One region of the Jeotgalibaca sp. MA1X17-3 genome, then DNA from elsewhere that is predicted to be linked to it. Evidence: predicted binding sites of a transcription regulator. Region 1 holds the regulator's gene; each other region holds the start of a gene.
What was found. The regulator Rex, encoded in region 1, represses fermentation and respiration genes when NADH is low (regulators of the CRP and FNR family bind a similar motif). The targets are predictions, from matches to a motif close to TTGTGAANTANTTCACAA.

Region 2: a site for Rex is predicted at 2,877-2,894, ahead of LZ578_RS05900 (glycerol dehydrogenase). Genes of this name have one in related genera too.
Region 3: a site for Rex is predicted at 1,292-1,309, ahead of LZ578_RS09605 (competence protein ComK). Genes of this name have one in related genera too.

Annotation. Positions count from the first base shown of each region.
Region 1 covers NZ_CP090983.1:2,265,405-2,269,470, reverse strand. The annotation lists partial or broken gene LZ578_RS11275 (ABC-F family ATP-binding cassette domain-containing protein) at 1-1,139, opposite strand, end outside; gene LZ578_RS11270 (redox-sensing transcriptional repressor Rex) at 1,488-2,123, shown strand; gene LZ578_RS11265 (DUF4305 domain-containing protein) at 2,436-2,642, opposite strand; gene LZ578_RS11260 (CPBP family intramembrane glutamic endopeptidase) at 2,678-3,346, opposite strand; gene groES (co-chaperone GroES) at 3,517-3,801, shown strand; partial or broken gene groL (chaperonin GroEL) at 3,851-4,066, shown strand, end outside.
Region 2 covers NZ_CP090983.1:1,185,578-1,189,643, reverse strand. The annotation lists gene LZ578_RS05905 (FAD-dependent oxidoreductase) at 105-1,463, opposite strand; gene LZ578_RS05900 (glycerol dehydrogenase) at 1,723-2,820, opposite strand; gene LZ578_RS05895 (deoxynucleoside kinase) at 2,995-3,648, opposite strand; gene LZ578_RS05890 (DUF5412 domain-containing protein) at 3,881-4,066, opposite strand, start outside.
Region 3 covers NZ_CP090983.1:1,910,782-1,914,847, forward strand. The annotation lists gene LZ578_RS09600 (general stress protein) at 1-134, opposite strand, end outside; gene LZ578_RS09605 (competence protein ComK) at 231-1,229, opposite strand; gene LZ578_RS09610 (sigma-70 family RNA polymerase sigma factor) at 1,530-2,075, shown strand; gene LZ578_RS09615 (hypothetical protein) at 2,163-2,369, shown strand; gene LZ578_RS09620 (DUF2922 domain-containing protein) at 2,428-2,658, shown strand; gene LZ578_RS09625 (LysM peptidoglycan-binding domain-containing protein) at 2,730-3,413, shown strand; gene LZ578_RS09635 (hypothetical protein) at 3,473-3,727, opposite strand; gene LZ578_RS09640 (RloB family protein) at 3,869-4,066, opposite strand, start outside.

The DNA of each region.
Region 1 (4,066 bases):
ATAACATCTATGAGAGATTTCAAAAGAGTAGACTTTCCAATTCCATTGGGACCAACAATTGCGATTGCTTGGTGTTTTCGAATATCTAATTGAATGGGAGAAGAGAGCACGGTCTCTTCATAGCCAATGGACCCATTCTCTAAAGTCAGTACGACATTTCCACTTTCTTTTTCAATATCAAAAGAAAAGCGTGCTGAACGTTCATCCCCTTTAGGCCGATCCATCCGATCCATTTTTTCTAATCGTTTTCGACGACTTTGGGCCATTTTTGTTGTAGAAGCTCGAGCGAGATTTCGTGCAACGTAATCTTCTAATTTAGCGATTTCTCCTTGCTGTTTTTCATATTGCTTTAATTCTTGTTCGAATCGAGCTGCTTTTTCCTTTAAATAATAGGAGTAATTCCCCTTATATTGTTGGATGCTGCTACGACTAATTTCATAGACTCCAGTTGCTAGCTTATCTAAAAAATAACGGTCATGAGATACGATTAGTAGAGTTCCGTGATATCCTAATAGATAATTTTCCAACCATGCTAGTGTTTCGATATCTAAATGGTTTGTAGGCTCATCCAGAATAAGTAAATCATTTTTTTCCAAAAGGATTTTAGCTAATGCCAGCCTAGTTTTTTAGCCACCAGATAGTTGTTCAATAGGACGATCGTGGTCCTCATCATAGAACTGGAATCCATGGAGGACGGAACGGATTTCTGATTCATATCCGTAAGCATTTTTCTTTTGTAATTCTTGTTGAAGAAAGTCATAGCGCTCTAATGCTTTTTGATAGTCAGCTTCATCTTTTAATAAGGCTTCATCTGTTAATGCAATAGCCGCTTGTTCTGCTTCTTTTGTTAGCCGTATAACGGGCTCAAAAATAGTCAGCATTTCTTCCCAAATTGTTTTATTCGAATCGACTGCACTGTGTTGATCAAGATACCCAATGGAAACATTTCTTCCTTTAGAAACGACTCCAGCATCAGTAGGTTCAATCCCAGCTAAAATTTTTAATAAGGTAGATTTACCAGCACCATTTCTACCTACCAACGCAATACGTTCGTGATCTTGGATGGTAATATGGATGTTATCGAATAAAACGGTGGGACCGAAGTGGCGGGCTAGGTTCTGCCCCTGTAATAATATCATGTTGGTATCCTCTTTCTCTTAAGATAGTTTGTTTATTCTGAATATAACTAATAACGTTTATAGCAGGCTCTCTCATTTTAGCATATCCTATGTCGCACTGATAGAGTTAGTGATTCAGAATAATGGCATGTTCACAACTTTTTAATGTGAAAGCATCACTAATTTCTTCGTTAATACAAGAATTGTGGTCTTCCTTGTGCTTTTTTTTCACAAATCAGCTTAAAATGAAGCAACATACTGGATATTTCACAAACAAATGTTATACTAATACAGTAAATAAAAATAATGATTATATGAGATTCTATAGATAAATATAGGGAATCCCTATAAGAAAGAGAGAAAATAAAAATGTCAAACCCACATGATATACCTAAAGCAACAGCAAGACGTTTACCTATTTATCACCGTTACCTTCGTTACCTTCATGATGCTGGAAAAACAAGAATTTCTTCAACAGAACTTAGTGAGGCTGTTAAAGTAGATAGTGCTACAATCCGACGTGATTTCTCTTATTTTGGAGCACTTGGAAAAAGAGGGTACGGATATGAAGTGGAGTACCTACTGGACTTCTTTAGTAAAACCTTGAATCAAGATCGACTGACTAACGTTGCACTTATTGGTGTAGGAAATCTAGGACATGCGCTATTAAACTATAACTTTCATTTGAATAATAACGTACGAATCAGTTGTGCGTTTGATGTAAGAGATGATATTGTTGGAAAAATTGTTACGGGTGTTCCGGTTTATCCTTTGAGTGAAATGATGAACCAACTTCGTATTCAACAAATTGATGTAGCTATTCTAACAGTACCGCAATCGGTTGCCCAAGATGCTGCAAATACGTTAATCGAAGCAGGAGTGAAAGGAATCATGAACTTTACTCCAATCCGACTTTCTGTTCCCGATCACATTCGTGTTCAAAATGTAGACTTAACCAATGAGCTACAAACACTTATTTATTTCTTAGATAATGATGTTCATTAATACCTAAAAAAGACCTGTGAAATTCTCTAGAAGAATTTTACAGGTCTTTTTTTATGAAATAATTTAAAAATTAGTTTTTTTGAGATTGATAGTGTCTTAAATAGTGCTCCCTTGGCAATGTTCTTGAATAATTCTAATCTTTAATAAGACAGATGCATAAAGTGAAAGGACAGAAGCACCTTTTGGAGCTCTAGGAAATGGTAAGTGTTTATTTTCTTTTCATAAGGATATCACTGTTTAAGTGATTCAAAAAAATAGAAGAATCTAGGAATGCTTATCCCAGGTCCTTCTACATTAGAAGAGTTTTTAAAACTATTTTTTATCAATATTTTTTTTGATTTTAAAATAGGTACTTAACATTCGAATTCCTTGGACAATATTATTTGTAGCAAAAATAACACTTAAGATAGAGACAAATCCCCATCCAAATTTTATAACACCGTCAACTGCAAAATAAAAGAATAAAGCCGCAAGGACAAATTTCACTGTGATTTGAATTAATAAATCTTTTAAAGTCATATGATTCCTTTCTGATGGAGAGTTTTTTTAAGGTACTACAAAAAGAGTTCTGGAAAAAAGACTGGAAGGGAAGCAAAAGCGTTCATGATTCCATGTGCTAACATAGGAGTCAAAATGTTATTTGTTTTTCGATACAGATAACTGAACCATAAACCTAATGTTCCATAGATTAACATGTGGCCATCCATATGGGCAAGGGCAAATAACAAACTACTTACGACTGCAGCTCCGATGAAACCAATGTGGTCAACTAATTGAGTGACAATTGCTTTTCGGAAAACAAATTCCTCCATAATTGGTGCAAAGAGAGTTAACCCAAAAATATAAAGAGGATAAGTATTGGTTAGATCTAATAGGAGATCTGTATTTTGAGACCCGGGTGTGACTCCAAATATAGCCGTTTCAATGGAAGCAGCAATGACTTGAAGAATAATGGCACCAATAAAACCTAACACTCCCCAAAGGATGATTTTTCCATAAGAGGATGACTTTCCTTGAGTAATACTATTTACCGGAGTCCATTTCTTTTTCATGTTTAAGATAATCATGATAATTGATCCAATTAATGCCGTTACTAAACTAATGGTTAGGCTCATTTTAATTCGATCTTCTGCAGGTATGAATACCATGAGCGGAATCGGTAAAAATTGTATGGCTAAGTAAACTAGAATGATTATATTTGCTGTAGATAATTTTTTCTTCATTTCATAACCTTTCTATTTCAAATTTTATAAGCTTACAGAAAAGTATAACATAATAGATAAAAAAGTTAATCTTTTGTCTTGCAATCTATACAAGAATTGATTAAGATAGGTACATGGGTTAGCACTCACGATATTAGAGTGCTAACAAAAAAGCATTGGAGGGATTACTTTTGTTAAAACCATTAGCGAATCGTGTAATTATTGAAGTAGAAAAAGAAGAAGAAAAAACTGTAGGTGGTATTGTGTTGCCATCATCAGCTAAAGAAAAATCACAAACAGGTACGATCATTGCGACAGGTACCGGTCTAGTAACCGATGCCGGAACTACGATTGAAATGACTGTTAAAGAAGGCGATCATGTTTTATTTGAAAGATATGCCGGAACTGAAATTAAATTTGATGGAAAAGAATATCTAGTTATAAAAGAATCAGATATCGTTGCAATTGTAGAATAAGAAAATCAATAAAACATTGAACAAAAAAATGATGAGGTGAAGAAACAAAATGGCAAAAGACATTAAATTTTCTGAAGACGCACGTGCAGCTTTGCTTCGCGGTGTGGATATATTAGCAAATACAGTTAAAGTTACTTTAGGACCAAAAGGCCGAAATGTAGTATTAGAAAAAGCATACGGTTCTCCACTGATTACGAACGATGGCGTTACCATTGCTAAAGAAATTGAATTAGAAGATCATTTTGAAAATATGGGTGCTCAGTTA
Region 2 (4,066 bases), 1.1 Mb from region 1:
ATTTTAATATTCAAGATGCAGTCACTGAAAAGATTAGATTATGAAGGTTGTATAATAAAAAAGGAAGAGATTAGGAATTTTATTTCCAATCTCTTCCTTTACTATTAAAATAACATTTGGTCACTGCCGTAAGTCTCATCTAAAGCTTGCATCGCAAGAACATTTAAATAATTCCAAGGGCGGTTATATTCTGGTTGGAAGAAGAAGTCGGCACGAGCTAAATGTTCGAGTGTCCACTCTGCTTCGATCACAACTGCCATCGTATTAATAGAAGCAATCACATCTTTTTTAGACATCAATTGTGCGCCTTTTATAATATGGGAATCTTTTTCATAATAGATTTTCATTTTCACTGTATTATCTTCTTCGTGCATGAAGTCTGGACGAATTTTTTCTTCTACATAACTAGAAAGAATTTCGTTTTTACATTGATCTACATCAATTGCTTTAACCCCTGTTGTAGCAAAATGATAATCGAAAAGAGACAATCCAGATGTTCCTTGAACACCCATCATTTTCATAGTAGGTTTTACAATGTTTCTAGCAGCTACAATTCCTTGACGACGTGCGTTTGAAGCCAATGGAATGGTCACTTTCGTTTGTGTTGGGTTTAATAGAATAGTTGTAGCATCTCCAGCAGCAAAGATATCTGCTTCAGAAGTTTGCATGTACTCATCTACTTCAATCATGCCTTTGGAGTCTAGTTTAACAATATCTTTCAGCCATTTAGTTGCTGGTGTAATTCCTGCAGCAATCATAACCGTATCTGCTTCGTATTCACCTTTATTTGTAATAACTTTTGTTACCGCACCATTTTCTCCAACAATTTCTTTTACCATTTCACCTGTTTGAACTTGTACATTTCTTTCTTTAAGATCTTTTTCTAAGATACTCGTAAATTCTTCATCTAAGTAGGTAGGTAAAATATGATCTAAATTGTCAATAATGGTTGTTTCAATTCCTGCTTTTACAAAGGATTCCATTACTTCAATTCCGATATAGCCTGCACCAATTACAACAGCCTTTTTCGCTGTGTTCATTCGTTTTTTTACTTGATCTGCCCACTCACGACCGCGTAAGTAAAAGACCTGCTCCAAATTCGTTCCTTCTACAGGTAACTCAAATGGAACTGCTCCTGGAGTAAGAATTAATTTATCGTAGGTTGCTGTAGATTCACCTTCTGATGTTTTTACTGTGATGGATTTTCCTTTTGGATCGATATCTATTACTTCACTATTCGTGTGAACATGCATTCCTTGTTCTGTATAGGATTTTTCATTGGCATAATGTAATTCATCCAATGAGTTTGAAACACCTTCTAGATAGGATTGAATCCCGCAAGACAGGAACGAAACAGTCGTACCCTTTTCATAAAGATGGATTTCTGCCTCTGGTTGTTCTTTTAACACAGTTTGAACAGCTTCATAGCCTGCATGAGATGAACCAATAACGATAACTTTCATTTAAAAAAACCTCCATTTTATTTATTTTAAATTTTTTAATATAAACTAATTATATACCTAGATTATAGTTATTACAAACTAGGTACCTATTCAGCTTACTAATAACGAGAGTAAAAAGCAAGGATAGAATATTATTTATAGAACCTTCTAGACATAAACCTAAATATAAAAATAAAAACAGGAATGAACACATATCTTTCCTAAAAAATTAGGTCGATACATACCCATTCAATGCTTAATTATTTTTAAATACTCATCATTATTTTTCTAATGAACGCACATAACTATCGGTAGCAATCAATGCACTTGCAACATCATCAGCCGTCACTACAAATGGCATATCATGGATTGTTTCACCTTTTTGAGTTGCTAACTGTCCTACTTTTAATAAATCTTCATAACTGGCATTTTCTAGCTTCATTTCTTTTAAGGTCGTTGGTAAATCTAATGCTTGATAGAAATGAATGTATTGGTCCAAGACTTCTTTTGGTCTGTTTTCTAAAAATAACTGGGTTAAGGTTCCATAGGCTACTTTTTCACCATGAGTTAAAGAATGAATATCCCCATCTAAAGCTGTAAACCCATTATGAATAGCATGTGCTGCAGCTAACCCACAACTCTCAAAACCAATTCCACTTAACAACGTATTCGCTTCTACGACTGCTTCTAAAGCAGGGGTTACAACCTTAGCTCGGCAAGCCTCCATTGCTTGAAATGCATACGTGAAGAGGGTTTCCTCACATTTTTTTGCAATTGCTTCTGCAGCTAATGTTGATTTTCCTCCAGCCATTGTATTTCCATTTTTCTTAATAACCGCACTACCCTCTACCCAAGTAGCCATCGCATCAGCAATCCCTGAAGCTAATAAACGCGGAGGTGCTTTACTAATTACTTCCGTATCCACTAATACTAATTCTGGATTTGATTTGTAGAATAGATACTTCTCGAAGGCTCCCTCTTCTGTATAAATAACAGAAAGTGCAGATGTAGGTGCATCAGTAGAAGCAATAGTTGGAACGATTACAACTGGAATCTCTAACTGATCACTAATAGCTTTGGCAGCATCAATCGTTTTTCCGCCACCAAGTCCAATCACAACATCAACTGTTTGATTTGTTCCAATTTCACTCACACGATCAATCTCTGCTGTTGATGCTTCCCCATTAAATGGCACTCGCGTTACATTCATCGACTCTTCTTGCATATATCCTTGAAACGTTTCACCAGCAATGTCCCAAACAACATCATCACATAGTAACAATGCAGTCTTCCCTAATTTTTTAATATAGGGTACTCCTGATTTGAGAACACCTTTCCCTTGCACATATCTAGACGGACTTACAAACACTTTTTCCATGTTATTCCTCCTCATTAAATGTGTGGTTCACTGAAAAACATTAAAACATTTTTTATTTGTGTACTTATTCACTTACTTATAATATAGCTCTTTTTTATGAAAAAAGCAATTTGTACTTAAATGCTTTACCGAAAAAACGATAAAAAAAGACACCCTTTATAGGATGTCCATTTCTTATACATGTAGAGGGATTCGAATATCTTCTAATGCTTTTTCAATTATATTCATAACCACATCTTCTTGTTCTGGAAATTCTACAATATCAAATTCATCGATAGAAATGGCAATTTTTGGTGAGTGATCATACGATTCATACCAATTTTGGTACTCTGTCCATAACAACTTGAAGTAGTTATAACGATCATCTCCTACTTCTACTTTTTCAAAATCTCTTCCTCTTTTTTCAATATGAGCTAAGATTTTTTCAAAAGATCCATGAAGGTAAACTAATAAATCTGGACTCTTCTTCGGAGTTCCTTTCAATTCTTCCATCATATTCGCTAAGAGATCATTATAAATATCCATTTCTATGCTTGAAATATTTCCTTGCAAGTGATTAATACGTGTAAATAACTCGTCTTCATAAATAGAACGATCCAATACATTATTGTCATCACTCAGTGCATCTTTTATACTTTTGAATCGAGCGTTCAGGAAAAATATTTGCAAACTAAAGGCCCATTGCTTTGGATTCTCATAAAATTTATCTAGTACTGGATTGTACTCCACACTTTCATAGAATGCCTCTGTTCCTAATCGTCTTGAAATCATTTCTGTATAAGAGCTTTTTCCAGCCCCAATCATTCCAGCCATTACAATCACGCTCATCTCGTCCCTTCCCTTTTCATTTTTTTATTATATGTAGGAAGATTCGCTTGATTTAAAAATCATCCAAAATCCAAAACATACAACATATAGTACCAAACTATGCTTTTATCACTATATATTGTATTACAAAATTAGTTCTGATACAACCTTAAAAAAGTATTTTACTAATTTTTTGGAGGATAACAAAAAAAGACACCCGCAGGTATCTTCTTCAATAAAATGGGTTAGATATTCACTCTCTTCTGAAATCAAATTTTTCATCTTCTACTTCTAATTCGATTCCATTAATTCGAACGGTATCATCATCCATCCATTCAATTTCTACTTCTTCTTCTCGATTATTCCAATAAATATTTTTAGCTTTTTTATTAGAATCATTAAAATGTAGCTCTCCTCTAATTGCATACGAGGTTGTCGC
Region 3 (4,066 bases), 350 kb from region 1:
TCTAGTCTGTGTCCTTCTTCTTCCCGCGTGATAACTAATAATTGTTTAGCAGAATATCCTTCAGCTAGCATATCATTAATAGCAACCAACATGCGTTGGTAATCTGCAAACGTTCCTTCTATTCTTTTATTCAAATACAAGCACTCCCTTCTAGTCAATTGTTATATTCATTTTAAGGGAGTATTAGATAAATAACAAATAATAACCATTTTTAGAATAAGTGACCATCTCTAGTCATGCATTCTTTTTTTCTTTTTTATTAAAAAATAATTTTGATTAAATGATTCTTTTATATCATCGTAAGCAGGATTTTCTTTGATAATTTGTTCTTTTAAAAAAGTCTTTAATGAAAATTTTTGTACATGATCAAACCACTCTACCCAAGGCAAAGCATATTTATTGGATTCATATTTAACTACTTGCTGATTGAGAATACTATCTGGATTGAAGGTCTGTTTTTTCACAACTTCATACCCCAAAGCATGACTAATTTTAAAATAATAGTGATGTTGTTTGGAATAGGATTCTACTGCAGAGCGCAAGTTTTTATCAAAGGTTTTGTAACGAATATGCATATTAAACGTATGTCGGTTATCAAAAAATAATTTAATTTTTTCATTTTCTTTCGGAACTTTTTCATATCCAATTAGATGACTGAGGTTAATCCAAGAAACAGCTTGTTTACTAGGTCCATTGACTGGCATAAAACATGCATTACCATAAATATAAGGCTGACAATGACAAGTTTTCCCTTCTAAAATACTAATGAGGTTGCGCATATGCTCATACTTTAAACCTAACTTAGAAAAAATACGGTTTGTAACAGAATTACTGCTTTCGTTTGATTTTAAAATAAGTCCATCTTGATAGAAAGCTAGTGTTTGAAAGCAACTACTAATATTATATTCTGGAATATGAATAATACAAAAAAGACCAGAATCAATTGGAATCTCCTCCGCATAAACTGCAGCGTCTAAATAAAGCTGAACATCTTCTCGTCCTCGAATAATAAAGGGAATAATAGCGTGCCGTGTTTCTGAGTATCCTTGTGAGTTTAAATAACTTTCTTGAATTTTATGAACCATCATTTCTCTTGAATCATAATAGTAAGCGCCTTCATTTTCTGGAATTAGAATCTTTTCTCTGGTTAATTTTTCTTGTTTCTCTTTGTTGAGTAGTTGAGGTGAGTCTTTTTCCATTTGATTTTCTGCTTCTGAATCGTTTCTCATTAAATACCTCCTCTTTTTATTATGAATAATATACCAATATTTCTCACTTTTTACATTAGTTTTTGTTCATTATTTCACACTATTTAAAACTTTATCTATTATGGGAAATTTTTAAGTTTTTTTGCTATATTTATCCCTTTTCATGACAAGAAAACATATTTGATTCCTTTCCGCTTCTTTTCTAATCCTTTTAGTGATTTGTAGAAAACTGTTTTCCTGAGTATATTTTGGACGATAATATTATCCGAAAAAAACTGAGATCTCAGTAACTTCACACTACCATCACCCGGAAAGGAATCGATGACAATGAGAACGCTTACTGAACCAACTATGAATCAACTATTATCCCAATATAATGGGGTTATTTATCAAGCAATGAAACAAACTGGAATTTATAAACCCTCCCCTGACTTTGAGGATTTCTATCAAACTGGCTGCATGAAACTATTTGAGGCTTATCAAAGCTGTTCAGAGGATCCCTTATCTGAAGAACATCGGTACCAGTTTGTAAAATATAGTGGTCAAAAATTACGCTGGGCCTTTTTAGATGAGAAGCGCAAAGAAAAAATTCACACCGAGCGAACAGAATTTGACTCGCAAGAACAGCTAGAACATGTTCCCTCTTTTGAATACTTTGAAGTAGAGTTAGAATTCCAAGAACAAGTAAGACAACTAATTCATTGTTTAACCACTCGAGAACTACTTTTTTTACAAGAACGTTTTTATCTTGGCCTAACCATTACTGAAATTGCCAAAAAGCATGGTGTATCAAGAAAAACAGTTCATCAGTGGCGAAATAACTTACAAGAAAAAGCATCTTTTTTACGAGAAAAGAATATTTATTAATAAATAAGGTAACACTTTTGAAAGTCAATTCGTTGTTATAAGTGTAGGCGGTCATGACAACTACAAAAACACTAGGAGGAATGCATAATGTTAAAACAATGGGAGCAAGCAAACGTAGAACTGTACTTTAATGATTTTGAGAATGAAAAGGAAGTAAAACAAAGTTTCTCTAGTCTAAAAGAAAACGTAACACCAGAACAAATCGGAAGTTTCCAAGATGCGGTTTCCAGCTTAATTAAGCTACCAGCTGCAGATGTTATCGTCGTCGAAAAACATCGTTATTTGAAAGCCTAACATAGCTTCATTACAACTAGCTTAACTTTTATAAACATAAACCAAGGAGGAATTAATAATGGACACAACTTTAACACTAGAAATGAAATTCGGTACTGCTGATGGAAAAATTAAAAATCTGACGATCAAAAATCCTAAATCAGGGTTAACATCAGAAAATGTTCAGCCGGCAATGGAAACCATCATCGGTCTAAATGCTTTTGAAATCAAAGGGATCAATCCTTATGCAGCTCTAGGTAGCGCACGTTATGTAGAACGCACCGTTACTGACGTATTTGCTGCTGAATAAAAATGATTCTATGAAGGCCGGGATTATTCCTGGTCTTTTTTTAAAACATTATTTTAAAGAGGAGAATGCTTATGTCATATCCAATCGAAAAAAGTCTCTTAAATATTTATCAAGCGGACCTTTATAAATCTCTATTCATTATTGCTCACGAATCAGGAAATCCTAATAACGTTGGTACAAATAGTTTGAATAATGAAATTGCTTATATGAAACGCAACTACTCCAATGCTTTCGTTTCACATTGGGTAGGAGCAGGAGGAAAAATTGTTCAAATTGCTAAAACTGGTAAAATTCAATGGGGTGCTGGACCTAAAGCGAATCCTTATGCCTATGCTCAAGTAGAATTAGCCCGGACAAATAACCGAACACAATTCCAAAAAGATTATGCTGCTTACGTATGGTTATTGCGTCAATTAGCTCAAGAAGCTAACCTTCCTTGCACATTAAATAGCGGAACTTCTTTAACATCACCTGGAATCAAAACCCATGCATGGATTTCTCGTTATTTAGGTGGCACAGATCATGTAGATCCCGATGATTATTTAGCTAGTTGGGGAGTAAGTATGACTCAGTTTAAAAAAGATATTGAAGCAGCAAAGGCCCCTACTTACTTATTACATCTAGTAGTCAGAGGAGACACTCTTTGGGCTCTTTCTAGAAAGCATCACATGACGGTCGCAGAATTAAAAGCATTGAATCATTTAAAATCAGATTTAATTCTAATTGGACAAGTTCTGAAAGTGAAAGCCTTGTAAATTAGAAAAGAGAGCGGGAGAAAAGGCTGGGGCAAAAGTCCTAGCTTTTTTTAATTGTTTTAATACGTATGTCGAGAATAGGTTAGGTTCAAAAAATTCGTATCTAGGAATTCACGGAATAGTTTTTGTTTTTCCACTGGAGAACCAAATTCTACTGCTTCAAAAAAACGTAAACAACACATATAAAAATGCGTTGTATCCTCTTTCTCTTCAAAGATATATTCCTCCGCAATGTATGATTCGTTCAAATAGTGAAAGACCACACCTTTTCCTTCCTCTGTAAAATCCATTGCTAAAAATTCATTGGTGTACATGAATATACCTCCTCTTTTTTGAGAGTCTACCTATAAAGTACGCAGAACCTCTCTATTATTTTTATTTATTTTGCTAGCTATATTTAATCAAACCTATGCTAGTCATACTCGTCTTTTAAGCCTGTTTACTTACTCATGAACCTAATCTATTATATGACGATTCAATTCCTCTACAAGCTGAAAAACAGTCGTTGAAGGATTGTCTTTGGCAGGAGAGTGGCTTCGGTTTTGATATAGAATTTTTGCATTTTTAAGAGCCATTGGTTGTCTTTCTTTCAATAAACGATATAAATGAGGAATATTTTTTTTATAACGAAAACCCATTTTTTTAGTGAGAAT